DNA from 4 places in the Sporosarcina sp. So3-204 genome. Region 3 is predicted to be linked to each of the others. Evidence: riboswitches for the same ligand, from Rfam matches in the RefSeq annotation. Region 3 holds a riboswitch; each other region holds the start of a gene.

Region 1 (7,864 bases), 1.5 Mb from region 3:
AGAACGTATTATTGAAAATTGTGTTCACCCTGACTATAAGGCACAAGCAAGAGCTTACTTTGAAGAAGCGAAAGCTAGAGGTGGTCAAACGCCACATATTCTAGAAAAAGCATTTTCATGGCATACGAATCTTGCTTCACACGGAACAATGCATGACAAATCAGCAGTAGAAAAGTAATCTATTACTTAAAAAGAGTTGAATGGATAATATCCACTCAACTCTTTTTGTTTTTGAAAAACAGAAAATATAAAAAGCACTATAGTTTGCACGAAACTACTTGCACAAGTCTAAAAGAAATCAAAAAACGCAGATAGGAGGTTCCCCTCACTACCTGCGTACAATTATTTAACTAACAGAGCTACTTTTTCATTTAACAAATTAGCTTTATCTGTTTGCTCCCACGGTAGACTGATATCCGTCCGACCGAAATGACCGTATGCAGCCGTTTGTTTGTATATCGGACGACGTAAATCAAGCATTTTAATAATTCCTGACGGGCGTAAATCAAATAGATCGCGAACGATTTCAACAAGTTTACTTTCTTCGACTGTGCCTGTTCCAAATGTGTCAACTGCAATAGATACAGGTTGTGCGACACCGATTGCATAAGCAAGTTGAACTTCACAGCTTTCAGCAAGTCCTGCAGCGACAATATTTTTTGCCACATAACGAGCAGCATAAGAAGCGGAACGATCGACTTTAGTCGCGTCTTTCCCACTAAATGCACCACCACCATGTCGTGCATAACCACCGTAAGTATCAACGATAATTTTACGACCTGTTAAGCCTACATCACCTTGCGGACCACCAATTACAAAACGGCCAGTAGGATTGATGAAATACTTCGTTTCTGCATCCAGTAATTCAGCTGGAACAACTGGTTCGATAACATACTTTCGAATGTCACGCTTAATCTCTTCAAGCGTAGCATCAGGATCATGCTGTGTTGAAATAACAATTGTATCAATACGTTGCGGCTTATTATCCTCATCGTACTCAACTGTTACTTGTGTTTTTCCATCCGGACGTAAGTAAGTAAGAATACCTTCTTTTCTCACTTGCGCAAGTTTCCGTGCTAGCCTATGTGACATACTAATAGGTAGAGGCATCAATTCTGGAGTTTCATTACAAGCGTATCCAAACATCAATCCTTGATCCCCTGCCCCAATTGCCTCAAGCTCATCATCTGTCATTGATCCTTCACGAGCTTCCAGGGCATTATCTACACCTGCAGCTATATCTGCAGATTGTTCGTCGATTGCAGTTAAAACAGCAGAAGTTTCACAATCGAAGCCATATTTCGCATTAGTATAACCTATTTGTTTTACTGTTTCTCTAACTACTTTCGGAATGTCGACATATGTAGTTGTAGAAATTTCACCTGCAACAAGAACAAGTCCTGTAGTTATAGTTGTTTCGCAAGCGACTCTAGCATTTGGATCCTCTTCTAATATCGCATCCAAAATAGCATCAGAAATCTGATCACACATCTTGTCTGGGTGTCCCTCTGTCACTGATTCCGATGTAAAAAGTCGGCGGTTCGTCATATGATTTCCTCCTAATAACCTACGAGATTGATACGGTACTCACTTTCCCATGTAACACCTGATTTACAGGGGATCGATTTCCAAACCATTACGAGTTACGTACACGAGGTTTAAGGGCAATCGTAGCAAAAAAGCCCTCCGCTCACGTAAAACACATGAGGAAAGGCGTATGTTTGTAAGCACCCTTCACTCTTATCGTCCAAGGATTTGCACCTTGCATCAGGTTTGGCACCTATACACTAACAGTAAATGTTATTGCAGGTTGCCGGGTTTCTCAGGGGCTGCCCCTCCACCAGCTCAGGATAAGAGTATCCGTTCATTAATACATATTACGTAATAAATCGAAATATGTCAAACTTCTTTATGTATAAAATGTGAAAGATGTAATTATTATAGTAAATTAATTTAAATGTGTTATACTAATTCAAGAATAGGATGTTAATCAACAAAGACACCCAAGTAAATGGGAAATCAAGTAAAGGACGGTAAACAAATATGATCTCAGTTAGCGTTAATGACGAGCTTAAAAATCTTCTTTCAGGCGAAAATGTGCACACACAACTTTCAGTTCCACAACTTGTAGAAAAAGCAGTATCACGTGGAGAAGCTGCACTTTCAGCGGATGGTGCAGTAGCAGCACGTACAGGAAAATATACTGGCCGTTCACCTAAAGACAAGTATATCGTCGAAGAAGCAACATCTAAAGACAAAATCGATTGGGGCAATATAAACCGTCCAATTTCTATAGAAGTCTTTAATTCATTATATGAAAAAGTAATTGCTCACTTAAGTAAAAAAGACGAATTATATGTTTTTAAAGGATTTGCTGGTGCAGATACAGCATCACGGTTATCGATTCAAGTTGTAAATGAATATGCGTGGCAAAACCTTTTTGTACATCAATTATTTATTCGTCCAACTGAGGAAGAATTGGCGTCTCATAAAGCACAATTCACAGTTATTGCAGCACCATCTTTTAAGGCTAATCCAGCAGTAGATGGAACCAATTCAGAAACTTTTATTATTGTAAATATAGAAAAGCAAATTGTACTTATTGGTGGAACTGAGTATGCAGGCGAGATGAAAAAATCAATCTTCTCAGTTATGAACTATTTACTACCTGAAAATAATATTATGCCAATGCACTGTTCTGCAAACGTCGGTGAAGATGGCGATGTCGCTTTATTCTTTGGTCTATCTGGTACTGGTAAAACTACTTTATCTGCAGATGGCAATCGTAAACTAATTGGTGATGATGAACATGGCTGGTCTGACAATGGCGTATTTAACATTGAAGGCGGATGTTATGCGAAATGTGTTGGGCTTTCAGAAGAAAAAGAACCAGAAATTTTCAGTGCGATTCGATTTGGTGCAGTTCTAGAAAACGTAGTGCTAGATCCAATTACACGTACTCCTGATTATAACGATACTTCATTAACAGAAAACACACGTGCTGCTTACCCAATTGATGCAATCGACAATATTGTCGTGCCATCTGTTGCAGGGCATCCAAAAACAATTGTATTTCTAACAGCTGATGCTTCTGGCGTTTTCCCACCTATTTCAAAATTAACGAAAGAGCAAGCTATGTACCATTTCTTAAGTGGTTATACTTCAAAACTTGCTGGTACTGAGCGTGGAATTACGGCACCTGAAGCAACATTCTCAACATGCTTTGGTTCACCATTTTTACCACTACATGCAACTGTATATGCTGAAATGCTTGGTAATAAAATTGATGAGCATGATGCACAAGTATACCTTGTAAATACTGGTTGGACTGGCGGTGTTTATGGCGTGGGAAGCCGTATGAACTTAAAATATACGCGTACAATGGTTCGTGCAGCAATAAATGGTGAGTTAAATAATGTTGAAACCGAAGTAAATGCAATATTTGGCTTGCATATGCCAAAAGAGATTCCTGGTGTACCTTCAGAAGTACTTAACCCGCGTAAGACATGGGCAAATGGTGAGGAATATGATAAAAAAGCTAAAGAGCTTTCGAATCTATTCCAAGAAAACTTTAAAAAGTTCGGTAATGTTTCAAAAGATATCTCTGAAAAAGGCGGACCAATAGCATAATAAAAAAACGTCATGTATTTTAATACATGACGTTTTATTAATTTTATTGTGCCTTCATCCAGGCGCATACTCCTTTTAAAACATTTAAGTTCTCAACGGGCGGTATATAATGTGAGTATTTTGGGAAATACCTCGTTTCAACTACCTTCTTTTTATCAAGTAAAGCATTTTCAAGTAATAAAGCTTGTTCAAATGAAACATTTGTATCAAGTATTCCGTGAACAATAAGTACGGGTGCAGTAATATCATTTATTCGAAATAATGCGGTTCGTTCCCGGTAGGCATCCGGGTTATTATTAGGTGTTCCTCCTATCACACGTTTCATCATTCGGCGCAAATCTTTTCGCTCTTTATACATAAAAATAATGTCGGAAACGCCGCCCCATGTAACAATTGAAGTAATGTCATCCCTTAAAATTCCAGTCCACAAGGCCATAATCCCGCCACGTGAAAATGCAAAAAGATGAATCCGATTTCGATTTACTTTAGTACACTGCTTTAGAACTTCAATCGCATTGACAGCATCAAAAAGATCATCACCCGCAAATTCATCCCGTCCTTCTCCCCCTCGATTCCCACGATAATAAGGTGCGAAAACGACAAAACCTTGCGCTGCAATTTGAGCAATTCTTGCCGGACGTACCATACCGACATGTTGTATACCGCCACGTAAGTATATTATACCTTCGTAAGATCCTTCCTTAATTGGTACAGCTAATAAACCTTTTACTTTTACCCCATTCGATAAATACACCTTTTCATAAAGTATAATCGTCGGATTTGGTGATGGATATGGACGACTTCGAACTATTTCACCATTATTTATCATTATTTATCACCCATTTTCGAATGGCTTCCATTCCTTCGTCCTTCATAAAGAAACTTAAATTGTCATTTTTATCAAGTTCATTATCCGTTAACCAAAGCGCACCATCTGTTTCATGTCTCTCATAATTTTCACTCTTATGTAACACTTGCCCAGTAAATACTGTTTTATAGAAAGGTTCAGTATCATAAACTATATACTGGGCAAATACTTTAATATTAGTTATTGTTACACCTGTTTCTTCAAACGTTTCACGAATTGCGGCTTCCTCAATCGTTTCTCCAATTTCCCTTTTCCCACCTGGAAATTCATTTCCACGATTTGGGTTTATAGTGAGCAGCCACTTGCCCTCATGTTTCAAAACAACGAGGACATGGCCGGCATCAGGATTAAAGCATTTTTCTTCAAACGTTAAATCCACATCAAATCGATTTAAATCTTTAAAAGATATCATACAAATCCTCACTTTCACCGAAAATACGGCAGTTGTTCAATAAACCTTTTAGTTTTATTATCAGAATATTCATGAATTAAAGCATAAACCTTTTTAGTTCGTAAATCAATGTCATGATTATCTTTATCATAATGATAAGGCACATAAGGTAAATGCGCCCTGTAAAAATTACGCATTTCTAAATGACTAATCTGTTTAAACAGTTTGTGAAATATTGGGACATGATCATTGTTTATCGCGATTTCATAATCCCAAGGCGAAACATCTGGATGACTATAGACTTTGTGATTTGTAACGGACACATATAATTTTGATTTTCCCATGCAAAACCATCCTTTTTATTGTATAGCATGGTCAATACAAATTAAAACATGCATCTCCTTTTATGGAGATGCATGTTTTTTTATTATGCTTTCACATCAATCGAAGTGCCTTTATGAGGATGAGCAGCAACAGGCTGGTCTGGAAGAGTACCTAGCATTTCAATTGCAGCTGTTTTGTTCATATTTAACGCATTATTTAATACGCTCATTTGCACTGTTGACTGTAAACTTCTAAGTTGGCTCGCCATAATGGAATTCATATCCATAGCTCATACCTCCTTTGACAGTCCTTATATCGGTAAGTACACTATATTTTAAAGGGTTTTATCGAAAGGAATCGCATAACTTTTACTTATTATCTTCTCCAAGAAAAGCATTGAGCATCCATTGGTGCTTTTCAATACTTTGATAAACTGCGTTCAATAAATCTTCAGTCATATCATCACCGATTTTTGCTGCTTCTTCCATACCTTTTTTTAACGATTTCATAATATTATCAAAGTCATCAACAATTGACGATACCATTTGATCTGCTTTTTCTTTTCCAGTCGCTTCTTTTACAACTGATTGATCCAAATGTTCTTTCAAAGTAGCAACAGGATCGCCTCCAAGTGTTAATATGCGTTCAGCAATCTCATCCATATGCAAAGTCGCTTCATCATATAATTCTTCAAATTTTACATGCAATGTGAAAAATTGATGTCCTTTTACATACCAATGATAATTATGTAGCTTTGTATACATAACCGACCATGTAGAAACTTGAGTATTCAGTTCTTTAATTAATGCTGTTGACATAAAAAAAACATCTCCTTCAATTTTATATAGTACCTCTCTCTTTATGTTTACCACATTAGCTTATATAATAAACATATAGAAAACGATTAGGGTGAAATAAATGAAAATAATACTCATGTTTTTAATTAAAATATATCAAAGAACCATTTCACCACTGACACCACCGTCTTGTAGATTTTATCCAACTTGTTCACATTATGGCATAGAAGCGATTGACAAGCATGGTGCATTAAAAGGCTCATGGCTTGCTGCACTTCGCATTTCAAAATGCCATCCATTTCACGAAGGTGGATTTGACCCTGTACCTGATAAAATCAAAAAGTAATGCAGATTCGACTTTGATGTCGAATCTTTTTTTATTTTTATGTTGCTAAATTTAAAACAGTCTTGTATGATAAATAAGAATTCAAATCGTAACCGTTACTATTTAGTAATAAGGAGGAATTATTATAATGAACAAAAAACTTGTTTTTATTTTATCAGTCATTACCGTTTTATTTCTTGCTGCTTGTGGAAACAAAGAGATAGTAAAGGATCTACCAAAAAAGGAGAATGACAAAATAAAAGTGTTCACAACTGTCTATCCACTTCAATATTTCACTGAACGAATTGGCGGTGACGCGGTCGATGTGCAGTCTATTTATCCACCAGGGGCTGATGAACATACTTTTGACCCTACGCAAAAAGACATGATGGCACTTGCAGATTCAGATTTATTTTTCTACATCGGATTAGGTCTTGAAGGTTTTGTAGAAAACGCTGAAAAAACGCTGACCAACGAAAATGTCAAAATGGTCGCGACTGCAGAAGATATTCCAGAAGATATGTTGGGAGAAAGTGAAGGTCACGACAATGACGATGGAAACGAACATGATGAACACGCACATGAAGAAGAAGATAATCTTGACGACCATGCACAAGAAGAAGCTGACCACGATGGACATAATCACGGGCCAATGGATCCCCATGTATGGATTTCTCCAGTTTTAAGTGATGCACTTGCTTATTCAATCAAAGAAGCCCTAATCGAAGCGGCTCCTGATAAAAAAGAAGAATTCGAGAAAAACTTCCAATCTTTGCGTGATGATTTACTCAAACTAGATCGAGAGTTTATTGAAATGGCTTCTAATGCACCAAACAAGACATTTTTCGTCTCACATGCTGCATTTGGTTATCTTGCTGAAACTTACGGACTGGAGCAAGTGGCTATTGCCGGATTAAATTCGCAAAGTGAACCGTCACAAAAAGAACTTGCTGAACTTGTTTCCAATGCGAAAGAAAATGATATAAAATATGTATTATTCGAACAAAATGTTTCTTCAAAACTGACAGATGTCGTTCGAAAAGAAATTGGTGCCGATTCGTTAATGCTTCATAATTTAGGTATATTAACAACGGATGATATCAAGAATAAAGAAGACTACTTCACCCTGATGGAATACAATATTAAAACCCTTGCAAAGGCGTTAGGGAGTAAATAGTGTGGAAGGGCTATCCAGTGATAGCCCTTTTTTATTTTTCATCTATGAGCAACTTTTTCAATTCTCTACGAAGTAATTTGTTTGCCGCATTGCGTGGCAATTCATCTACAAAATAAAATGATTTCGGTATTTTATATCGCGCTAATCGTTCATTAGAAAACGCCTCAAGCTCTTCTTCAGTTATTGCTTCAGAACAGACAATAAATGCAACAGGAACACTTCCCCATTTTAAATCATCCCAACCGCACACCCCTGCTTCTAGCACCTTTTTATGAGACATCAATACGTTTTCAATTTCCGCAGGATAAATATTTTCCCCTCCTGAAATAATTAAATCAGAACGACGATCAAC
Region 2 (7,864 bases), 1.2 Mb from region 3:
TACGAAAAAGGAAGTTCACGCAAGTAGTGGGCTAACGATGGATAAGCTTTTAGCAAATGGTTTTCTAGATTAAGGGGTGAACGAATTGTATGCAACAGTAGAAAAAGCACTAGAAGAATTAAAAAAAGGTAAAGTTATCATTGTTGTAGATGATGAAGACCGTGAAAATGAAGGTGACTTTGTTGCACTAGGAGAGTTTGCGACCGCTGAAGTGATTAATTTCATGGCGACTGAAGGACGTGGTTTAATCTGTGTTCCAATTGAAGAGGAAAAAGCTACACAGTTAGACTTAAACTTAATGACGGCAAACAACAGTGATGCATATGGTACCGCCTTCACCATAAGCGTGGATCATGAATCTTGTCATACTGGCATTTCTGCTTTTGAAAGATCTGGAACAATCTTGAACATGCTTGGGCAAGATGCCCGTCCATCAAATTTTAAGCGTCCGGGACATATTTTTCCTTTAGTAGCAAAACCAGGTGGTGTGTTAAAACGTGCAGGACATACAGAAGCTGCAGTCGATTTAGCAAGACTTGCTGGAAGTGAACCAATTGGCGTTATTTGTGAAATTATAAATCATGATGGAACAATGGCAAGAAATCCTCAGTTGCTAGAACTTGCAAAGAAGCTGGACCTAGTTGTTTTGACAATTAAAGATCTGATTGCATACCGACGCGCGACAGAAATGCTAATCGAACGTGTTGTTGATGTTAATTTACCAACAGAATTTGGTGACTTTACTGCTGTTACCTATATTGAAAAATTGACTGGCCGCGAACATATTGCTTTGGTTAAAGGCAATGTTGAAATTGCGGAGAATGTATTAGTTCGTGTGCATTCTGAATGTTTAACGGGTGACGTTTTCGGATCAAGTAAATGTGATTGCGGACCACAACTTCATGCAGCGCTTGCGCAAATAGAGGAAGCCGGAACAGGAGTAATGCTTTATATGCGCCAAGAAGGACGCGGTATCGGTCTAGTTAATAAAATGAAAGCATATAAACTTCAAGAAGAAGGCTATGATACGGTTGAAGCAAATGAGAAGTTGGGATTTGCTGATGATTTAAGAGATTATGGAATTGGTGCTCAAATTTTACGTGATCTTGGTCTGACAACAATTCATTTGCTGACGAATAATCCTCGTAAAATAGCTGGACTTGCAGGCCATGACCTTGAAATTACTAAGCGTATACAAATAGAAATGCCTTTGAAAAAAGAAAATTTGAATTATATGGAAACGAAGAAAAACAAACTTGGACACTTGTTACATAATTGAGGGGGAATTTAAATGGGTACAATTTATGAAGGACATTTAGTTGGTACAGGGTTAAAGATAGGAATCGTTGTTGCAAGATTTAATGAGTTTATTACAGGGAAACTTTTAGGTGGGGCTGAAGACGCACTACGACGTCATGGCGTTGATAACGAAGATGTGGATGTTGCTTGGGTACCAGGTGCTTATGAAATTCCACTCGTTGCAAAAAAGATGGCTGCAAGCGGGAATTACGATGCAATTATTACGCTTGGAACAGTTATTCGTGGTGCTACACCCCATTTTGACTATGTATGTAGTGAAGTCGCAAAAGGTGTTTCAGCGATAAACATGCAAGAGGGAATCCCGGTTATTTTCGGCGTACTAACGACAGATACAATTGAACAAGCAATTGAGCGTGCAGGTACTAAAGCAGGAAATAAAGGTTGGGACGCAGGGAGTTCCGCTATTGAAATGGCAAATTTATTAAAACAGATTAAAGGATAAAGAAATAGACTATATTATGGAGACCAAAGAGTGTTTTACTAGCTTGACTTGGTCTCCTTTTTGTTTGCCATAATTTAACTTGATAAAAAATCTTTGACGGTTAGAATAATTTGTAGTAAGCTATTAATACCAAGTATACATATAAGGATTAAAGGGGCGGTTATTATTGAAGAAATTTAGATTACTATTTTTACTATTATTAAGTACAGTTATTTTATTAGCAGCATGTGGGAACGAAAAGAAAGATAGCGCTGATAATAAGGAACCTAAAAAAAGCGAAAATTCTACAGATACACCCAAAGATTTATTAGCTCAAATTCAGGAAAAAGGCGAATTAGTCATTGGTACGGAGGGTGTTTATCCGCCATTTACATTTCATGATGATAAGGGGCAACTTACAGGTTTTGATGTTGAAATGGCAACAGAAGTAGCTAAAAGATTAGGTGTCAAACCAGTATTTTTGGAAACGCAGTGGGACGCTATGTTTGCGGGATTAGATTCAAAACGATTTGATATGGTAGCGAATCAAGTAGGTATTAATGATGAACGTCTTGAAAAGTATAATTTCTCTGATCACTATAATATATCAGTCGGTGTTTTAGTTGCACAAAAAGATAATAATGAGATTGACAGCTTTGATGATATTAAAGGTTTAAAAGCAGCGCAAACCTTAACGAGTAATCACAGGGCAACTGCTGAAAAGTACGGTGCTGAAGTAATAGGAGTTGAAGGATTTGTTCAAACAGTAGAATTGATTAGTTCAAAACGTGCGGATGTTACAATTAATGATAATTTATCAGTTTTAGATTTCTTGAAACATAAGCCAGATGCGCCTTTGAAAATTGTAGCAACTTATGATGATGAAGTTAAAATAGGACTATTATTTAGGCAAGATAGCGACACTTTGGTTGAAGCGGTAAATAAAGCATTAGGTGACATGATTGAGGATGGAACGCACTTGGAGCTTTCTGAGAAGTGGTTTGGTAAAGATGTTCTTAAATAATATTTTTGGTGATTCAGAACGTATTCAAAGGTTGACTGACATTGGTACGTCATCACTATTACCTTTACTTGAGGGAGCTATTAAATATACGATACCGCTAACTTTAATCGCCTTTACATTAGGATTGATTATAGCTATATTTACTGCCTTAGCTCGAATTTCAACAAGTAAGCCATTAAAAATTGTAGCGGGCATATATGTTTCTGCAATACGTGGGACGCCATTACTCGTTCAGTTATTTATATTGTTTTACGGATTACCGACAGTGGGAATAATTATTGATCCATTTCCAGCGGCTGTGATTGGTTTTTCATTAAACGTAGGTGCATATGCTTCTGAAATTATTCGTGCGGCAATATTATCGATACCAAAAGGTCAATGGGAAGCGGCACAAACGATAGGTATGGGTTATGCACAAACGTTACGAAGAATTGTATTGCCTCAGGCAGCAAGAGTATCAATACCACCTTTATCGAATTCATTTATTAGCCTAGTTAAAGACACTTCTTTAGCATCGTTAATTTTAGTGACAGAAATGTTTAGAAGAGCACAAGAAATAGCTGCTTCAAATTATGAGTTTTTACTTTTATACATTGAGGTCGGATTTATCTATTGGGCTATTTGTTTCATACTTTCATTATTTCAGGGAAGAATTGAAAATCGATTAGATCGTTATGTAACTAGATGAAAATGATTTATGAGGGAGAACACAATGATTTCAATTCAAGGATTAACTAAAAACTTTGGCGAACTAGAAGTTTTGCGAGGAATTGACTTAGAAGTAAATAAAGGAGAAGTCGTAGTTGTCATCGGACCATCGGGTTCAGGAAAAACGACACTTCTTAGATGTTTAAATATTTTAGAAATACCAACATCGGGTAAAATTAAGATAAATGAACAAAGTACTGATTTTTCTAGCAAGGTTTCAAGAAAAGAAATAGATTTAATTAGAAAACAATCAGGTATGGTATTTCAAAATTACAATTTATTTCCTCACAAGACTGCACTTGAAAATGTGATGGAAGGTCCTGTTATTGTAAAGAAGCTATCAAAAGATAGTGCAAGAAAAAATGCGAAACAGTTATTAGAAAAAGTAGGTTTAGGTGACAAGCTTGATTTTTACCCATTCCAATTATCTGGTGGGCAACAACAACGTGTTGGTATTGCAAGAGCGTTGGCGATAGAGCCGCAGGTCATGTTGTTCGATGAACCGACATCAGCATTAGATCCTGAACTTGTAGGTGAAGTACTTCAAGTAATGAAGGATTTGGCAGATGAAGGGATGACAATGGTTGTCGTAACCCATGAGATGCGTTTTGCCCGTGAAGCAGCGGATACTGTTGTGTTTATGGATCAAGGGAAAATTATTGAAAGAAATAAACCTAGCATTCTTTTTACTAATCCAAAAGAAGAGCGCACTCGTAAGTTTTTAAATCTGATTCTTCAATGACAATATACAAAAGGCTATCCGCCAAATTTTGGTTGAGATAGTCTTTTGTTTTTGTCTAATAATCAAAGTTCTGGCAAAAGCTTGTAGAAAAAGATAATATTAAGGATGTAGTTATAAATAGAAGTGAGGGATTCAAATGACTAATGAAAATAATAAGGAATTACCTAAAAAAACTTGTTCTGTAGAATTACTAGTGACAGTTGAAGAAGATGTGAAAAAAGTACTAAATGGAGAAAAAACGGCTACTCGTCGTAATGGCGTTTATGCATATCCTGGAGAAGTAATGGTTCTTGATGGTAAAGAATTTACAGTGAATTCTTTATATAGACAAACTCTTGGTGAGATGACAGACGAACATGCAAAACAAGAGGGTTATGCAGATATGTCCGATTATAAAAACATGATCTTGTCTATGCATGAGGGTATGCCATGGCTTCCTACGATGAAAGTATGGGTGCATGAATTTAGTTCGGCACAGAAGTGATGTTCTAAATGAATTTTGACTTCTATAATGTGCTTGTTTTTATGCATATTGTAAGTGCTGTTCTGTCCATAGGTCCATTATTTATTTTAATGCCAATTATCAAGCGTTTACGCGGTGTTGGAATGGATATTGAAAAGGCGTACTTAGGTATTATTAATGTCATCATTCGTCTTGTTATGCATGCAGGTCATGTGCTTGTGGTTACTGGTGTTCTTTTAATTCTTAATGGACCATGGCCATGGTTTACGTCATGGGTTGTATTGACAGTTGCTGTTATGGGTATTTCTGCTGTATTCTTAGCAACAGGCTTTACAAGAGTTTTACGGGTGTTGAACGCACCAGGTAGCCGTAAAAGTGAACTACTCGACCGGTTAAATAGAACGTCCTGGCTTTATATTGGTCTTATGATCATTATGCTCTGGCTTATGGTTCAGAAACCAATACTTTGGTAAATAAATATTTCTACATAAAAAAGTTGTGCGTCTACTATTGACGCACAACTCTTTTTCAGTTTCAAGAAAACCTAAATTGTCAACGGTATATACGCTGATCGCGATGGATTAATTGGCTTGATATAGTTCCTAAAAGCCCATCCATAACATATATTACAGTGAAAGCTAAAAAGAATTAAATAATAACATGGTGGAGGTGTGAGGAACTTGTTTCAACCATCACAATATAATGAAAATGAGAACCGAAATAATAATAGCTCTAAAGATAGGGGAGTTATTCTTGCACTTTGGGGTTCAGCCATATCTACATTCGGTGACGCATTACAAACGATAGGCGGCGCAATTGCAATAGAAGAAGGGCGAATTGAAGATGCACAACAGCAACAACAACTTACTAATTTACAAAACCAAATAGACGATTTGAAAAAAGAGCAAAGAGCAAATAATACTACAAGTCCCGATATTGAAAAGCTGAACACTTTGATGGAAAAAATAGTAATGCGATTAGATAAAGATGACAGTAAATTTTAAGTAGGTAATAACGCCTGCTATTAAAAAATCACAGTTTGAAGAATAACTAGTTTTCTTTAAAAGAAGTTGACAATTCACTTTTTTATGTAGTATGATAGCTTCTAATCAACAGAAGAAATAAATAATTGTACTTTTAAAATTTAATAGACTCTTATTTAGAGTGGTGGAGGGAATAGGTCAAATTAAACCCGACAACCAGTAGATGATCTATATGAAAAGGTGCTACTTCCTACAGATTTGAATGGATTTGAAAGATAAGAGGAAGACAATTCAAACCTCTTCTAAATTGAAGCTTTTTTTTATGCTTAAATCCGAGTTAACTGATATGTATAATTAATAAAAGGAAGGAGAGAAATGAATGAGCTATAAGCTTGGTATACTCGATCAGAGTTCAGTTTTTCCTGGTACTTCTGCAAACTACGGATTTCAACATACGATTCACTTGGCCCAAATAGCAGCTTAATCCCCATAAGTATTGATTTCGCATTTAATCGCTAAAACGAATTCGATACGGATTGGTTCAGGCGGAGTAATGTTGCAACATTACAGTCCTTATAAAGTTGCTGAAAACTTTCAAGTATTATCAACTCTTGCACCTGAAAGAGTTGATTTAGGAGTAGGAAAAGCACTAGGAGGATTTCTGTTATTTAAAAAAGTACCGGAGAGTATTATTGAAAGATTTAGATAGCTCCTAGGTTATATTTTTTAATTATAATACCTAGTAAATTGATATGTTAAGTTTGGAGGAATAGAATAATGACAAGTAAATTAATAATCGAAGATATAAAAGAGAATGATAAGGAAGAAGTTAGGCAGCTATTAGTTGAAAGTTATCTGCAATATGAATATGACCATAAAGATCCTACAATGTGGGAATCATACTTGAAAGATATTACTTTTTCTGTAGATAACCCAAATGTTGATAAGATCCTAGTTGCCAAAAGTGATTTAAAGATACTTGGTAGTTTGCAATTATTTGAGTCATCTCTTAAAGCCTATAATAAACCAGAGTTAGGGATTACTTCACCGATTATACGTCTTCTTGCCGTTCGACCGAATGCTAGAGGTCTTGGTGTAGCACAAGAGTTGTTAAGGAGTGCAATTGCTTATTCGAAATCAATTCAAGCAACAGCTATTTATTTGCACACAACTGACTCAATGCGAAAAGCGATTAAATTGTATGAGTGGTTCGGCTTTAAACGTGATACAACGAAAGACTTTGGTACAGGGGAAGTAGTAGTAAAATCATATCGACTTGATCTATAAAGTTAGATTGAACCAGTTAATAAATGAAAATATAGAGGAGTGAGGATAATGAGAAGAATATTATTGCTAGCTGTTTTATCTGTAAGTTTATTGGTAATTGGTGCATGCGGCAAGGATGAAAAAGCAGCTTCAGCAAATAATCAAGTGGCTAGCAAAGAAGTAACTTTAAAAATTACTGCATCTTCAACACCGCACGCCGAAATATTAGAATTTATTGCACCTGATTTAGAGAAAGAAGGTATAAAAATAGAACTTGTTTTGACAACGGATGGAATTATTGCGAACGAGCAGACTGCGAACGGGGAACTAGATGCAAATTTTTTCCAGCATACACCGTATTTGAATCAAATAAACAAAGATTTGGGTTTGGATCTAGTTAATGTAGTCGGAACACATATTGAACCATTTGGCGTTTATTCTAAAAAGATTAATTCAATTGAAGAGTTATCTGTTGGTGCAAAAGTAGCGATTCCGAAAGATCCAGTTAACTTTTCAAGGGCGCTTCAATTATTTGCTTCAGCAAATATTATTGAATTGAGTGAAGAGAAGACTACGGATTACTTACTATCAGACATTACAAAGAATGATAAAAAAGTAGAGTTCGTTCCGGTTGATTCGGTCATGTTAGTACATTCGCTTGATGACGTAGAGGCATCAGCGATAAATACGAATTATGCGCTAGAAGCAGATTATAAACCTTTAGATGATGCTTTAATAATTGAAGGTAATGACTCCCCGTATGTGAACATTTTAGTATCGCGTCCAGATAATAAAGATAGTGATGCAATTAAGAAGCTAGCTGCTGCGTTAACTACAGAAAAAGTTAGGGAATTTATTTTAGAGAAATATGACGGAGCCGTTGTACCCGCATTTTAAAATAAAAAGAAAGGAAAGGAGGTTACTGCTTTGATTGAGT
Region 3 (7,864 bases):
CCAAGTTCAAGACTAAATGTTTCACCTAACATCGCCTCGATAATCTCGTTTTCAGTAACTTCAGATGTAGTGAATGTTTTAATTGTTGTTCCTTCTCTCATGACCGTAATACGATCACTAATTTCAAACACTTCAGGCAGTCGATGTGAAATATAAATACAACTAACATTTTTATTTTTCAAGTCATTAATTACAGAAAATAGTCTGTCTGATTCCTGAACAGATAAAGGCGCAGTTGGTTCATCGAAGATAATAAGTTTAGCTGAATGCACAAGTGCACGAGCGATAAGAATCAATTGCTTTTCAGCAAGTGATAGTTTAAATGCAGGTTGTTGAACAGCAATATTGTCGACTTGCAATTGTTGTAAAGCAAGGCGAGCTTGTTCATGAAGCTTAGATGTTGAAACAAATAAGTTTCCGCCTTTTGCAAATGAATCAAGCATGATATTTTCTGCAACGGATAGTTCGGGAACAATAGCCGTATCTACTTCTTGGTATACACAATAGATGCCTAGTTCTTTAGCTTGCTTTGGCGATGGAAATTTTACTATTTCATTATCGATTAAAATTTCACCGTCATCCTGTTGATATGCACCTGAAAGTATTTTCATCAATGTGCTTTTCCCTGCACCATTTGCACCTAATAATGCGTGGATTTCCCCTCTTTCAAGATGAAATTCTGCATTTGCCAGTGCTGGAACTTTCCCGAAGTTCTTATTAATACCAATCATCGAGAGTAATGTGTTCACGATGGAACCTCCCTATTTAATAATGAAGCTGTCCTTTTATAAAGGACAGCCAATGTTAATTATTTCAAGCTTTCTTCTAATTCTTTCAAAGAAGATGCGTAACCTTGATCACTTACTCCCCAACCATCGACGTATTCATGAAGTTCGTTTGTCGTAACTGTTTTTTCTGGTAATTTTGAAGCATCTATAAAGACTGGATTTAGAACAACATGTTCTTCTGGCTGTTCACCATTAATTTTTTGGTATGCATAACGCACTTGAATACGACCAATATCAGCTGGATCAATAGCAGCTGAAGCCGCCCATGGGCTATTTTCTTTTTGAATCATTTGTAAATCTTCGTCGCTCATATCAATACTATATACTTTAATATCTGTACGCCCTGCTTGTTCAATCGCACGTACAGCACCCTTTGCAAATTCATCCCATGCAGCCCAAACAGCTGTAATTTCGCCTTCGTTAGGGTATTGCTTTAGAATTGCTTCCATTTGGGCTTGTGTATCTAATGCTGTATTAGCAGTTGCCGCACCAAATGTCGCTACTTCTTTAATGCCAGGATTATCTTCTAAAAACTTAGCATATACAACTTGTCTTCTTTCCATCGGTGCAAATCCAGCTACCCAAATTTTCACGATATTCCCTTCACCGTTTGTATCTTCTTTCAATTTTTCAAGCGTCATTTCAGCCATTAATTCATCGCCTTGTTCCAAGACAACTACACCATCTACTTCAACCCCTGCATCAAATGCAACGACAGGAATTCCTTTTTCTATTGCTTTTTCAACACCTTGGTTCAATGCTTCCTTCGTTCCGTGGTCAATTAGAATGGCATCCATTCCTTGATTAATTGCTGCATCTAAATTAGATGCCATTTTAGAAAGGTCACCTTCTGAAGTAAATACAGTTACTGTACCACCAAATTTAGCGGCTTGTTCCTTAACACCTTCAATATACTGCGCTGAAAATGTACCAAGATTCTGTTGCATAATTAATGCGATTTTCTTATTTGCTAATGGGTTATCTGACTTTTCAGCCGCGTCATTCTTTTTTTCTGGCTCTTTAGAAACTTCACCTTTAGGCTGGCATCCAGCTAATAAAATACCGATTACTAGTAGTGCACTTAATAGCCAACGTGTTTGTTTTTTCATGATTGATACTCTCCTTTTATTTGCCTATGAAGCGCTGAATATTTTCTATATAGTTTGGTTCTATAATACCTTTTTCCGTAATGATTGCTGTTATGTATTTTGCTGGCGTTACATCGAATGCCGGATTATACACTTTCGTATTTAAGGGCGCAATCTGTTGTCCCGCAATAACTGTTATTTCATCGGGATTACGTTCTTCAATTACAATACTCTCGCCGTTATGAATCGTTAAATCGAAAGTTGATGAAGGTGCTGCCACATAAAATGGAATGTCAAATGTATGCGCTAAAATGGCTAAATTCATAGTCCCGATTTTATTTGCCGTATCCCCATTTGCAGCTATTCGATCTGCTCCAACGATGATTGCTTCAATATCTTTGGTATGAATTGTATGGGCCGCCATCGAATCGGTTATAAGTGTGACGTCCACACCTGATTGTTGTAGTTCCCAAACTGTCAATCGTGCGCCTTGAAATACAGGCCGGGTTTCACACGCGTATACTTCAAAGTGTTTTCCACGTTCACTTCCTAAATGAAACGGAGCGAGGGCGGTTCCATATTTCGCTGTAGCAATTGAGCCTGCGTTACAAATTGTCATAACCCTTTTTTTATCTTCAAGTAATGTAAGCGCATATTCGCCAATATTCCTGCAGAACTCTTCATCCTCAGCATGTATAATAACCGCTTCATTTATTAGCATTACTTTCGCTTCTTCGACATTTTTCGCACTTAGGACAAGTTTCAACAACCGCTTCAATGCCCACATCAAGTTGACTGCAGTTGGACGAGAACCTGCTAAGTAATCAAAATCCTTTTTTAATTGAAGCTGGAATTCCTCTATATTGGATGTTTGATAAGACCTTCCTGCTATTGCAAGGCCATAGGCTCCAGTAATGCCAATTGCAGGTGCTCCACGCACTTTCAAAGTTACGATTGCGTCATAGACATCTTTTATCGTTTCAAGCGTTAGATTTTCAATTTCTAATGGTAATTTTTGTTGATTTAAAATGACAATTTGATCATTTGTCCATTTAATGGATGTTGGTATTGTCATTTTATTTCCTCCCGAACTAAAGCAAGTACTGCTGAAATAGTTGGTAACGTTGATCTATTCAAAATCAGTTTTTCACCTATTCGCAATGCTTTTTTCTTTAATGAAATTCGTTTCTCTTCATCCTTAATGCCTTCCAAATCTTTCACAAGTGCCAATCCTATTGTTCTGCGGATTAATTCACAACCAGCAAATCCAAGCGTGTCGCTAAATATCTTCTCTAGGATATTTTTTTTATACCCATCAATTTTTGCAAACGAATCAACTGAATCCTTGTCCCAAAGTTCTGAGAATGTAGAAGTAAAGACATTCCAAGTTTCGTCAATCTGCTGGAGAACTATTTCTTGTTGACTGCCTTCTCTCGTAATAACCTGAAACACTAAATTTGCAATGAATTGACCAATGTCGAATCCGATAGGTCCGTAAAATGCAAACTCAGGATCAAAAACCTTTGTTTCCGTTTCACTTACAAAAATACTTCCAGTATGCAAATCACCGTGTAATAAAGCTTCTGCTTCAGTTAAAAAAATTTTTTTCAGCTTGGCAACTTCTAATTTCAGCAATGTATTTGCCCAAATTAATTCGACATCTGATTTCAATAAATCTTCTATGTTATTTGTTTCTGCATTGAAAAATGGATCTGTAAAAACGAGGTCTTCTGATATTTTGCACAGTTCTGGATTGGAAAATTCCTTAACTAACTTCTTCTTTTCAAAAGGATGCAAGGCAAAATCCGATGTATAGAATAGTGTCTTAGCAAGATACTCACCAATATCTGATGCAAGCAACGGATAATTATTACCTGCAATTAATCCTTCTCTCGCAACCGTTAAATGTGATAGATCTTCCATAATCGTTATTGCTAATTCAGTGTCAATTTCGTATACTTTTGGCACTAAAGCAGGTACAAACTCTCCGTGTTTTTTCAAAGCATTCGCTTCAATTTCTGCACGTTTCAAAGTTAGCGGCCAGCTCTCTCCAACTACTTTTGCATAAGGCAATGCTTGTTTAATAATTAAAGACTTTTTTGTAATAACATCTGTTAATAGAAAGACATAATTTAAGTTTCCATCGCCAATTTCCTTACATATCAAATCGGCATGCTCGGAATAAAAGCGATTGTTTTTTGCGATTTCAATCGCTGACTCTTTAGTTAATTCAACATATTTCTCATATATAGCTGTTGTCACATCACTCATCCTTTCTTTATCCAAAATAAAAAGCCCTATCCATAATGGAAAGAGGCTAAAGAATAAGAAATTCCTTGCCTCTCATCTTTCAGAATCCATACGTTTACACGTCATCATCTGATGGAATTAGCACCGTGCCCTACAGGAATAAAATTCCCAGGCGCCAAAGTAAAAGCGCCCCGTTTCACAACGGTATTAAGGTCGGTTGCTGGGCGTCATCGGGCCAATTTCCCTATGCCAGCTCTTGATAAGAGTTATACAATTCAAAAAGTTATGCTATTTAAATAATATTCTAGCACTTAATTGCAAGTCATGTCAATTCTATTTTTTCAGTTTTTGATAATATTGACAAATCTCTTTATGAGTGAAATAATCAGACTACGATTTTAATTGAATAGCTAATCTTATTTAGAGTTGGTGGAGGGACAAGCCCAATGATACCCGGCAACCGAACCTTCAAAGGAAACGGTGCTAATTCTTGCAGCTAAATTGCTGAACAATGAGAAGTCGTTCTTGAAACCTCTTCTAAATTAGAAAAGGTTTTTTATTTCGTAAAGGAGCTGAAATAAAATGAGTGGTCTAACAGCAAGTTATCAACTATACGGAAAGCAAGGTTCAATTGATAAGAGAGCAGAAAGCATTGCACTTGGTTTAACAATTGGATCATGGACAGATCTGCCATTACTTCAACAAGAACAATTAAAAAAACATAAAGGTATTGTTGCTTCTGTCACCGAGTTCCCAGAAACACCTCATCCACATAAACCCGGGTTAATTAAAGCAGAAGTAAAAATCACATATCCTGCTGCAAACTTTTCAGCAGATTTACCAGCAATACTGACAACCGTATTTGGTAAACTATCATTAGATGGCGAAGTTAAACTATTGGATTTAGAATTTGATGATTCACTTTTGCAACACTTTCCTGGTCCACGTTTTGGTATAGATGGGATTCGAGGTAAACTTAATGTACATAACCGACCATTAATTATGAGTATATTTAAAGGAGTCATTGGTAGGGATCTAGATTACCTTACTGAACAACTTAGACAGCAAGCACTTGGTGGTGTGGACCTTGTCAAAGATGATGAAATTCTTTTTGATAACCCGTTAACCCCTTTTGAAAAAAGAATTTCAATTGGAAAAAAAGTGCTGCAAGAAGTTTTTGAAGAAACGGGACAACGTACATTATATGCAGTTAATTTAACCGGACGAACGTCAGACCTAAAAGATAAAGCAAGAAAAGCAAGAGAACTAGGTGCGGATGCATTGTTATTTAATGTTCATGCTTACGGACTTGATGCCATGCAGGAATTAGCGGAAGATAACGAGATTCAATTACCACTTATGGCGCATCCTGCTTTCAGTGGTGCGTTTACATCTTCTCCATTTTATGGTGTTTCGAGCTCCCTTGCTCTTGGTAAACTTTCACGTTATGCAGGTGCGGATCTTTCTCTATTTCCATCACCTTATGGTAGCGTCGCTTTGGAAAAATCAGTTGCATTGTCAATAGGTCATGAATTGACGAATGAAAGCATCGTTAAACAAGCATTTCCTGTCCCTTCAGCCGGAATTCACCCAGGACTTGTCCCCTTACTAATAGAAGATTTTGGCGTGGATTGCGTGATTAATGCCGGGGGCGGTGTCCACGGACATCCAGCGGGGGCGGCAAGTGGCGTACAAGCTTTCCAACAAGCAGTCCAAGCTGTATTAAATGGAACCACATTAACTGAAGCTGCAAATGAACATCCAGCGTTAAAAACAGCACTTGAATTATGGGGGTAAAAAAATGAAACAGCCAGTTATATTTTGTGATTTTGACGGTACAATAACTGACCAAGATAATATTATTGCGATTATGAAAAAGTTCGCACCACCTGAATGGCTGCCGATTAAAGATGATATTTTGGCGCAAGAGGTATCGATTAAAGAGGGTGTAGGTAAAATGTTCTCTCTACTTCCGGTCTCTGCCAAAGATGAAATCACTTCTTTTGTCATAGATCAAGCTAAAATTCGTAAAGGTTTTGCTGAGTTTGTTGAATACACAAACACTAAAAAAATTCCGCTTTATATCGTAAGTGGTGGAATCGATTTCTTTGTAAATCCTCTATTGAAACCATACGGTCCTTTTTCGGATGTCTATTGTAACGAGGCTGATTTTTCCGGTAAGAATATCAATATTAATTTTCCACTCAGTTGTGATGACCAATGTTCAAACGACTGCGGTTGCTGTAAACCTTCAATTATTCGAAACTTGATAAAAGAAGAGCAGATAAGTATTGTAATCGGCGATTCTATCACTGATCTTCAAGCCGCTAAATTAGCTGATATTGTCATAGCAAGAGATTTCTTAATTGAAAAATGTGAGGAATTGAATCTTTCATACGAACCATTTGAAAGCTTTCATGATGTTATTCAGATTTTAGATAAAAAGTTAGGTGTTAGTGAATGAGCGGTTACACAAAACAATGGAATGAACTTGCCGATATAAAAGATGAATTAGCCGCACGCGATTGGTTTATGGGGACCAGTGGAAACCTCGCTATTAGAGTATCCAATGATCCTCTTCATTTCTTAGTTACAGCGAGTGGTAAAGATAAAAGAAAAAGAACTGATGAAGACTTTTTACTCGTTGACCATTTAGGTGCTGCTGTAGAAGAGACGCATTTAAAACCTTCTGCTGAAACATTACTTCATTGTGAAATTTACGGGAAGACATCTGCTACATGTAGTTTGCATATCCATACCGTAGCAAACAATGTCATTTCTGAACTTTACGCAGATGAAGGCGGAATTGATTTTCAAGGGCAAGAACTCATTAAAGCTTTTGGTCTATGGGAAGAAGATGCAGTACTTCGTATACCAATCATTCCTAACCATGCTGATATACCGCGTCTGGCGCATGAATTCGAACCATTTGTACAAGCAGATAGTGGCGCAGTGCTCATTCGTAATCACGGCATAACAGTATGGGGAAAAAGTGGTTTTGAAGCAAAAAAATTACTAGAAGCCGCAGAGTTTTTATTCCAATATCAATTAGCAATTAACCAATTCAAATTAAAGGAGTCGATTCTGTAATGGCGACAATTACAATCCAAGGTACAAATGAGGTCATCAAAGGACAAGAAGAAGTAAGCCAGTTTTTAACTAATCAAGAAGTCATTTATGAACATTGGGATATTAATCAACTTCCTGAAAACCTTCGTGAAAAATTCGATTTGTCAGATGAAGAAAAAGAAGAGATTTTACAAGCATTTAAAACTGATATTGACGACATTTCAGAACGTCGCGGCTATCAAGCGTCAGATATTATCTCTTTATCCGATTCAAACCCAAAATTAGATGAACTTCTGAAAAACTTTGAAAGAAAACATCATCATACAGACGATGAAGTACGCTTTATCGTTAGTGGACATGGCGTTTTCATCATTAAAGGAAAAGATGACCGCTTTTTCGAAGTCCATCTAGATCCTGGTGATTTGATATCAGTACCTGAATATATTCTTCACTATTTTACTTTGGCAGAAGATCGTAAAGTAGTTGCTGTTCGTATTTTCGTAACTGTAGAAGGCTGGGTTCCAGTCTTCCAAGACGAAACAGCACAATAAATTTTAAGATAAAAAAATGGTGCCAGTCCAACATGTAATGTTGAGCTGACACCATTTTTTTGACTATTTTTTATGTTCCACAAAAAGTTTGATAAGGTGTAGTTGACTGAGGTAATGC
Region 4 (7,864 bases), 1.6 Mb from region 3:
ATAATTGGATTTTTATAGGGACCTTGTAATTCCATACCGTAAATTGTATGTGGCGTTTCATTATCAGTTGTGGACCAAGCCATTATATCGAATGATTTTCTATTAGCATCAATAAAAAGATTAAAAGGACTGCTATAGTATCCCTTCACCCCCTCAAACTCAATCATAACCCAATCCATCCCCGAGGATATGAACTCATTTTCCACTGTTACTTTTTTAAAGCGCCCCTCTTCTGGCTGCTGCAAAATCTCTTTCTTTTCGGTATCAATTAAGACAAATGCTTCTTCTTTGTCCAAAGCCATTATTTTATTAAACTCCAAATACAATTCTTTTGCTTCTTCGAAATAATTACTTTGTAAATAGTATGTGATGATATTCGGGTCCTCTTCTCGCGAACTAGCAGTAACACCATTCTCAATAGAACTCCATTCTTTTCCTTTTTCATCTACAAGTCGTAAGTCCTCAAAACCGAAAATTTCCTTAGTATTAGTAGAATCAATTTTCATCTGAATCGCAGTACGAACCGGGCTAATTGTAATACTTTCAATTGTAATTGTTTGTCCTTCTACTAATACTTCTTCATTAATGGTGTATTTCTCACTTTTTACATCAGTCGTATTTATCATAAACGGGATTTTTATGATTTCTATTTCACCATCTCCACCATTTATATGGAATTCTAACACTAAATCTTCAATTTCTAAAGGCTCTTTCCAATCTATTTCAATTAAATTAGTTGAATTCATACTTGTCTCAAAATTATCTGGATAGCCCATAGATAATGATCCCCAATTTAACTTTTCTCCATTGGCATCTTTAATATCTACTCTTTCAACAAAATCACTTTTATGGTTTTGTTGAAATTCCATCGTGTAGAACAAAACCATATTCATTTCATCGGCAATAGCACCATCAAGTGTTACTTTTACTCCTTCCGATTCCCCTGTGACTGCTAATTTCACATAATGTTCGTTCTCGATGGCAGATTTTAATCCTTGATTGTCTTGAATTAGTGCAACAATCTTATCCATCCCTGGAATTAAGGACACCGCATTTGCCATTACCGGTGAAACACGAATTGAAGTAACAAGTACAATAAACAGGATTGCAGCTACAACAATAGACAAAACACCTCGTTTTACATATAAACGTTTTTTAGGTTTTTGTGCATTTTGGGCTTGCTGGAATCCTCGCTGGATTGCTATTTCCAACTGATTTTCGGGTACTTCTACTTCTTCAATGGATTCCTTCCATTTCTCTAATTTCTTCTCTTCATTTAACATGGCGAATTCCTCCTTTCTCTTCGAAATAAGATTTAAGTTTTCCAAGCGTTTGATAAAGCCTTGTTTTCACTGTGCTTTCTGGTGTATAAGTCATTTCAGCAATGTCTTTAATTTTAATTTCATGCAAATAACGCAAATATATAAGTTCACGCTGCTCTATAGATATCGTTTCTAAAGCTTCTTCAATTTCAATATAGGCATAATCTTCGCTAATTCCAGCTTGCAAAATGATTTCTTCATCAAATACAAAACGTTTTTGTTTTTTTAATAAATCACGGCAGTAATTCATCATAATGCGGATGAGCCATGTTTTTACATATTCAGGTTTTCTTAGTGTTTTTATTTTTTCATAAGCTCGAAAAGTTACTTCCTGTACAGCTTCAAGCGCATCTTCTTCATTTTTCAAATAAGCAAGCGCAGTTCTGAAAAGCGCTTCTTTATGTGTAAGCATTAATGAAAGGAATGCATCATCATTTCCATTTATCGCTTGCATCGTTTGTTCTATGTCCATCAAGTTCCCACCTCCAAATCCTCTTATACATTAGACAGCCAGTTATTGAAAAAGTTTGTTTTTTATTGTCAAATATTATTATAGAATTTTAGTTGGACCTAGGCAAAAGTCCAATCGCTATTAAATAGTGTTGCATACACTGGGTAGAATCGCTTGAAAGGGGAGAAATAGATGGTAAATCACCAACCAGATGGATTTGGCCAACAACAATGGTTTCCACAATTACCTGAAGGTTACAATGGACATAATCAACCAAATCAAAGTTTTCATGGGCAAGGCGGAGGGTTTCCGGGTCAAGGATTTCCTGGGCAAGGCGGATTTCCAGGCCAAGGTTTTCCAGGGCAAGGCGGATTTCCGGGCCAAGGGTTTCCGGGCCAAGGCGGATTTCCGGGCCAAGGGTTTCCAGGGCAAGGCGGAGGATGGAATCCACCTGGACACGGTGGAGGATGGAACCCACCAGGGAATAATTACCCAGGAGGCGGGCATGGTGGCGGGCATGGCGGCGGGCATGGCGGCGGACAGCAAGGCGGACAACAGCCAACCTCGGCACCTCCTAACTATGCACCAGAATACCCTAGCACTCAACTTTACGCCGTAGATCCCGGTGCAATTCGAGGGTGTATGTACCGTTACACGTATGTTTGGACATCTAGACATCAAGGTTTTTGGTTCTACCCGACATATGTAGGACGCACTTCCGTTGCTGGCTATAGATGGCGCAGTAGACGAAGAAGATGGGAATATTTCGGCATAGACTTAAATAATATTGACCGCTTTTCTTGCTATTAATAATCATATAGACGCAAAAACGCTAGTTGCCTTAAAAGCAACTAGCGTTTTTTATAACTTCTTACTAACTATTTTAATGTGAAAATGCCACCATAAATACAATCCAATTAAGGTGATGAACAGTGAGCAAATAAAAAAGCCATCAATCATTAATAGAAAAGATGACTTTTTCCTTGATAATTATAATTCAAATTGCTAATTCTTATACTGTAGCCGGTTGAGCAGCAAGTGATTTTGCAACTTCTGCTACTTTTTCAAGGCCTTGGGCAATCAGTTGCTCCGCTTGATCTGGCATTGCGTTATGACCTTCGATGATCACTTCTTCGATTGACATACCGAATACTCCGCCAAATACATTACGCATATACGTAACAGCCATTTCCATAGGCGCAGTTTCAGGTGTTGAATAAATGCCACCACGTGCATTTAAGAGTATCGCTTTTTTCTCAGGCATTAAGCTAATCAACTGACCTTCTGGGCTATATTTAAATGCATATCCTGATTGATATACATAATCAATAAATGTTTGTAGTGGTGCAGGAATTGTTAAGTTCCAAAGTGGGAAAGCGAAAACTACTACATCTGCAGCCGTTAAAGCATCCATTGCCTTTTGTTTAGTTGCCACAATACGTTGCTCAATGTCAGATAATTCTTCTCCGCTTTGCATTTTACCAAAAGCATTGAATAAGTCTTGACCAAAGTATGGCATATCTTCTTCAAACACATCAAAAGTTGTTACATCAATATCTTCTGCACCTTTTACTTCTTCCATAAACGTTTCATACATTTTGCTTGATATTGCCTCTGTTGCTGGGCGGTTATTTGCTTTTACAACTAAAATATTCATTATATTTTCCTCCAAGGTGTTTTAGTTTATCATTCCGAAAATGTATTTTCTGTTATCGAACCAATTACTTTATTCTACAATATCAATATATCCTAAGTCTACTTATCGGACTTGAAGGTATTTTAAGAACCCATCTTTAGAGTTCAATAAAAACTTAAAATCACCACTACATCAAAAAAGCTGTTTAATTAGGAATTCTCCCAAGTTAAACAGCTTAGTTAAACCGTTGCCCGCACTCGTCCTTAATTGGCTTTCAAACTGATAAGAATTAAGGTAATTCCTGCAAACAAGCAAACCATTCGAGTCAAAGAAACCTTTTCTCCTAAACCCATTAATGCAATTCCCGTTGTAATAATTAACACGCAAGGTCCCACTAATGCCAATAATGTATTGATATAAAAGGCTTTTTCTAAATCATTCAATTTGTACATTAGCATTGCAGCCGTGATATCTACACTACCTGAAAAAATCCTTAACAAGATAATCATCAAAAGTGCTCTTTCAATCAATAACAATGCTCCTTGTATTTAAATTTTTCCATATTAGACATTGTACAGTGTATGTAAGTTTTAATACTTTCATTATAGAAATATGAAACAGATCAGCTTATTACTTCATTCAATTTATACCAGATCCCCCACCACACAATATTCAGTTGTATTCATTGAAACGAAAAAGTACCAGCAATTAAAACAGTATAAAACCGTTTTAGTCGCTGGTACCTATTTTATTCTTTATTTGTTTTCACTCAACCAAATAGTCATTTTGTTTTCTGCATATTCATTTTCGTACGTATACCATTCATCACCAAGATCCAAAGTATGTAGTTTATCCTTAAACTTTTGGATTGGCTTTCGTTCTTTGAGCATTGTTAATAAGTGCTCAGATGTATCTTTATCCTGTTCATTAGCGAAAAGCACCATTAAATCATATGCTTCAGTGGATAAAATTTGTGGTATCACAACTAAATCCTTTGTTGCATCACTATCATCCCAAACAATTATAGGTTCTTCTATGTCCGATTCCGGATTATCTACGACTATCTCTTTTGTAACTCGATTATAAACACTCGACATTTCCTCGTTGTTAAATAAAAACGCTTCAACCAATTCGTTCAATAAAGACATTAATATACCACCTTTTCAATTCTAAATAAAATTTGTAATCATTTCGATTTTGACAAATCAAAAGACGATGTGTTCACCAAATACATCGTTCATTATATCACGTTTCTTCTGCTCTACTATTAAAGTCAAACGATTAATCTCTTCCTGCAGCTTCTTAATCTCATCCAATTCTTCTTGGATATAAGCCTTCGATATTGAATCGCCTTTTTCAAAGTAATCAATTTTCTTTTGCAATTTAGCGATTTCATGATGCCGCCTCATCGAACTGGAAGAACTTGACACTTTATTCTCTTGTAATTGTTCACGTTGCGCATATAGATCTTGTAATTTCTTCATAATAAACCCCCAATTTTTTCAAACAAAAACCCTTCCCTAAAAGAGAGAAGAGTTTTTTGCATACAAAAAATTTCTACTCATCATTCAGGTGTGGTTCCTCCTGTTGGATGTAGCACCTTACCGGCTGGCAGGTTGCTGAGACTTCGTAGGGCCAATTCCCTCCATCTCTCTTGATAAGAAAAGAGTCTGTTGTTCGATTAGCTTAATTATAGGGTGAGTTTAGCTTGAAAGTCAAATGGTTTAAGGATTCTCAAACATTTAAAGTCCTTCTTTTCTAGAAATAAATCTTTATTTCTTAGGAATCATACAATGCAAAAACGAGTGCCCATGCATACTGTTATGTCTAATGGGAATGCAGATTATTTTACCAAACTCGCGAAATTTAATAGTGGGTAAAGGACATGTTAGTTCAGTTGACAGTATATCTTTTAGTATAATTATTTTTATAGTTTAAAGTATACATATATGGGAATAAAATATTCAATGTACATTAATCTAGGGGGAAGAGATTTGGAAAAACTATGGATAGATGAAGATATTAAAAAGTATGTTAAAGATCATAAACAAGATTTTGAAAACCAATTATTAAGTCAAGCTGTAAATGTTGGAGATAAAATTGACGATATCTTAAGAATTGGGGAAGTTGACCTTATTAACAATGCACACAAACTAGTGAATTATGTCATTAATGGAGATAAACTTACGGAACTTCAATTATTTGCCAAACAAGAAGGAATAGCATGGGCTACCCATTCGATACCGTTATCTTTTAAACTGGAATGGGTACAAGCGATTCGCAGGACTCTTTGGAACCTCATACAAGAATATAACAATGAAGAGCAAAAGTTCACGATTGATATGGTTTTCATATTAGAAAAACAATTTAATAGTCAAATAGATGACTTTTTAAATTCGTTTTTCATTAACTATTCAACATATAAAGATTCTTTGATTTTGGCCCAAAGGGAAATAGTTGAAAACTTATCAGTCCCGATTATTCCGATAACACCAAGCATCTGTATACTTCCCTTAATTGGCGCAATGGACTCATTCAGAACAACCATCTTAGAGGAAAAGGTTTTAGAAGAGATTAACAGACTCCATTTTCAAACATTAATCATTGACTTATCTGGCATAGCAAGTATGGAAAGTAATGTAATTGAGCATCTAATGAAAACGATTTATGGTACATCCATGATGGGGTGTCGCACAATCATTACCGGCTTACGTCCAGATGTTGTTAGACAGTTGATCAGTTTAGGCATTAATTTTGATAAAGAAACGAAAACCTTTGGCACTTTACAACAAGCATTAAATGAATTCGTATTAAAATAGTAAAATTGATAATTAGGAGTAGACTCATTTGCTTATGAGTTGCTTCATTGTAACTGTTAGATTTACTGTATAGGTTTCGGGCAGTATTGGACTTCAGTTTGTAATGCAACCTTATCCGACCTAATTCAGCCTTATATCTAGTTTCTGTTGGTCAGTTCAGGAGTTTGCGTCCGACTTCCTTCAGCCACTACCTCACGATAGCCACCTTGTCTTTCGCTAACAGTTCCTACTGCCAAGCCTGCAGCGGACTTTAACCACTGAGTATTCGCCCATGTGGGGTGCACATCAAAAATTGCTAAGAAGCAGTCCTGTCTCTTAGCAATTTATCCTATATTTATAACCTCTCATTGAGGGAAACTAATAATATTGTCAAACTCTTGCATTGTATAAGAGGGAAAGATGCCATGCCTTGGAATCTCTAATAATGGGAGAGTAGGGTCGGCGTATCCTGGTTCAATCGTCGTGAAGCCTAATGTAACCTCCAAGTCCTGTAATACTTGTAGCGTGTCGTCAGTGTAGACTCCGTAAGGTGATGCAAAAGCAGTAGAGTGTCCAATCCATTCCAGTGAGTAAGCGATATCATCTCGTACCTGTTCAGAATTGTAGACTTCTAATAAAGATAAGCCATCTTCGTTTCTTTGGTGAAGAGAATCGGTATGACTACCATAGTCAAAAACATCTGAGGCATTTGTTAATTCGTCGAGACTAGCATATTGAACCATAGAACTATCATATGCCATAGTATCTTGTAGGATCAAATCTGTAATGATAAAATGCACCGCATAAAAACGATGTTTTTTCAACACAGGATAAGCAAACTCAAATACATTTTTAAGCCCATCATCAAATGTAATCAATACACTTTTTGCAGGTACTTGTTTTTGTTTTGTCATGAACAGTTCAAATTCTCGTAATGACAAAACGGTATAACCTTCATCTGCTAAATAGGCCATTTGCTCAGTAAATTGTTCAAGCGTCACAACGGTATCTATCAATTCACCTTTTTCATTCAGATGGTATTCTTGTAATACTTTTTCAGGGAGAATCTGATGGTAAGTCAAAACGGGTACTTGACTTGCGTATTCTTGTACATCTGCGAAATCACGATTCGCATTAAGTGAAGAAAAGTTTTGTTTACTTAATGGTTTGTTAGCTGCGATCACAGTTGAGTCCACATTCAATACATAATTAAAAAGACCTAAGAAGAGAGGTATAATAATCAGTAAAAAAGCAAAGGTAAGTAGTAGATTGGAAACCAAATGTTTTTTCACGCTTGCGATCCTCCCCTGCTTTCTTTGACTTCAAGTCGTTTGCTCTGATTAAGTGTGACAGGTTTTCCAATTCGGTCTGAACGACTCCAACCGTTTTTGTTGAAAAAATAAAGAATGGTGCCGAACGTAACAAATATTACTTCGGTTATTCGGTACAGGACAATTTCCAGTGGAAGGTAAAGAATAATTGATAGAAAATCTTTGGCACTGTATTTGTGCCCCAGTCTTCTAGAAACAAATAAGGTGGCAATATTAAGCGTCAACGCCAGAGAGAATGAAATTGAGAATAAGAACATCATCAATGTGACATGCGTTTGAGTAAATAGTAAAATAAGTGGAATAAATAGTACAGAGTACGCAGAAAG

Evidence for each region. Region 3 has a riboswitch for S-adenosylmethionine ahead of mtnK (S-methyl-5-thioribose kinase). Riboswitches for the same ligand answer to the same signal wherever they lie in the genome.
Region 1: it holds a riboswitch for S-adenosylmethionine, as region 3 does, so the genes downstream of both, metK (methionine adenosyltransferase) here and mtnK (S-methyl-5-thioribose kinase) in region 3, are expected to answer to the same signal.
Region 2: it holds a riboswitch for S-adenosylmethionine, as region 3 does, so the genes downstream of both, AC3RV6_RS12405 (LLM class flavin-dependent oxidoreductase) here and mtnK (S-methyl-5-thioribose kinase) in region 3, are expected to answer to the same signal.
Region 4: it holds a riboswitch for S-adenosylmethionine, as region 3 does, so the genes downstream of both, AC3RV6_RS14220 (hypothetical protein) here and mtnK (S-methyl-5-thioribose kinase) in region 3, are expected to answer to the same signal.

Annotation. Positions count from the first base shown of each region.
Region 1 is NZ_CM176485.1:2,773,792-2,781,655, forward strand. Features, by position in the region: gene scpC (succinyl-CoA:acetate CoA-transferase ScpC) at 1-178, shown strand, start outside; gene metK (methionine adenosyltransferase) at 343-1,548, opposite strand; SAM riboswitch class I at 1,738-1,857, opposite strand; gene pckA (phosphoenolpyruvate carboxykinase (ATP)) at 2,044-3,630, shown strand; gene AC3RV6_RS13600 (alpha/beta hydrolase family protein) at 3,674-4,459, opposite strand; gene AC3RV6_RS13605 (NUDIX domain-containing protein) at 4,449-4,910, opposite strand; gene AC3RV6_RS13610 (transposase) at 4,925-5,233, opposite strand; gene AC3RV6_RS13615 (putative motility protein) at 5,317-5,499, opposite strand; gene AC3RV6_RS13620 (Dps family protein) at 5,582-6,031, opposite strand; gene yidD (membrane protein insertion efficiency factor YidD) at 6,132-6,356, shown strand; gene AC3RV6_RS13630 (metal ABC transporter solute-binding protein, Zn/Mn family) at 6,484-7,512, shown strand; gene AC3RV6_RS13635 (o-succinylbenzoate--CoA ligase) at 7,544-7,864, opposite strand, start outside.
Region 2 is NZ_CM176485.1:2,516,835-2,524,698, reverse strand. Features, by position in the region: gene ribE (riboflavin synthase) at 1-73, shown strand, start outside; gene AC3RV6_RS12445 (bifunctional 3,4-dihydroxy-2-butanone-4-phosphate synthase/GTP cyclohydrolase II) at 86-1,279, shown strand; gene ribH (6,7-dimethyl-8-ribityllumazine synthase) at 1,292-1,762, shown strand; gene AC3RV6_RS12435 (amino acid ABC transporter substrate-binding protein) at 1,929-2,765, shown strand; gene AC3RV6_RS12430 (amino acid ABC transporter permease) at 2,752-3,453, shown strand; gene AC3RV6_RS12425 (amino acid ABC transporter ATP-binding protein) at 3,478-4,215, shown strand; gene AC3RV6_RS12420 (ASCH domain-containing protein) at 4,352-4,699, shown strand; gene AC3RV6_RS12415 (hypothetical protein) at 4,708-5,151, shown strand; gene AC3RV6_RS12410 (hypothetical protein) at 5,359-5,682, shown strand; SAM riboswitch class I at 5,831-5,943, shown strand; partial or broken gene AC3RV6_RS12405 (LLM class flavin-dependent oxidoreductase) at 6,041-6,319, shown strand; gene AC3RV6_RS12400 (GNAT family N-acetyltransferase) at 6,439-6,948, shown strand; gene AC3RV6_RS12395 (MetQ/NlpA family ABC transporter substrate-binding protein) at 6,997-7,824, shown strand; gene AC3RV6_RS12390 (methionine ABC transporter ATP-binding protein) at 7,855-7,864, shown strand, end outside.
Region 3 is NZ_CM176485.1:1,312,218-1,320,081, reverse strand. Features, by position in the region: gene AC3RV6_RS06315 (sugar ABC transporter ATP-binding protein) at 1-752, opposite strand, end outside; gene AC3RV6_RS06310 (sugar ABC transporter substrate-binding protein) at 809-1,897, opposite strand; gene mtnA (S-methyl-5-thioribose-1-phosphate isomerase) at 1,914-2,951, opposite strand; gene mtnK (S-methyl-5-thioribose kinase) at 2,948-4,147, opposite strand; SAM riboswitch class I at 4,217-4,392, opposite strand; SAM riboswitch class I at 4,540-4,644, shown strand; gene mtnW (2,3-diketo-5-methylthiopentyl-1-phosphate enolase) at 4,709-5,923, shown strand; gene AC3RV6_RS06290 (2-hydroxy-3-keto-5-methylthiopentenyl-1-phosphate phosphatase) at 5,928-6,590, shown strand; gene AC3RV6_RS06285 (methylthioribulose 1-phosphate dehydratase) at 6,587-7,216, shown strand; gene AC3RV6_RS06280 (cupin domain-containing protein) at 7,216-7,746, shown strand; gene AC3RV6_RS06275 (protein adenylyltransferase SelO) at 7,817-7,864, opposite strand, start outside.
Region 4 is NZ_CM176485.1:2,877,785-2,885,648, forward strand. Features, by position in the region: gene AC3RV6_RS14190 (DUF4179 domain-containing protein) at 1-1,283, opposite strand, end outside; gene AC3RV6_RS14195 (sigma-70 family RNA polymerase sigma factor) at 1,273-1,794, opposite strand; gene AC3RV6_RS14200 (hypothetical protein) at 1,966-2,583, shown strand; gene AC3RV6_RS14205 (FMN-dependent NADH-azoreductase) at 2,786-3,430, opposite strand; gene AC3RV6_RS14210 (YqhV family protein) at 3,673-3,945, opposite strand; gene AC3RV6_RS14215 (UPF0158 family protein) at 4,165-4,557, opposite strand; gene AC3RV6_RS14220 (hypothetical protein) at 4,615-4,893, opposite strand; SAM riboswitch class I at 4,968-5,073, opposite strand; gene AC3RV6_RS14225 (STAS domain-containing protein) at 5,377-6,228, shown strand; gene AC3RV6_RS14230 (polysaccharide deacetylase family protein) at 6,573-7,499, opposite strand; gene AC3RV6_RS14235 (glycosyltransferase family 2 protein) at 7,496-7,864, opposite strand, start outside.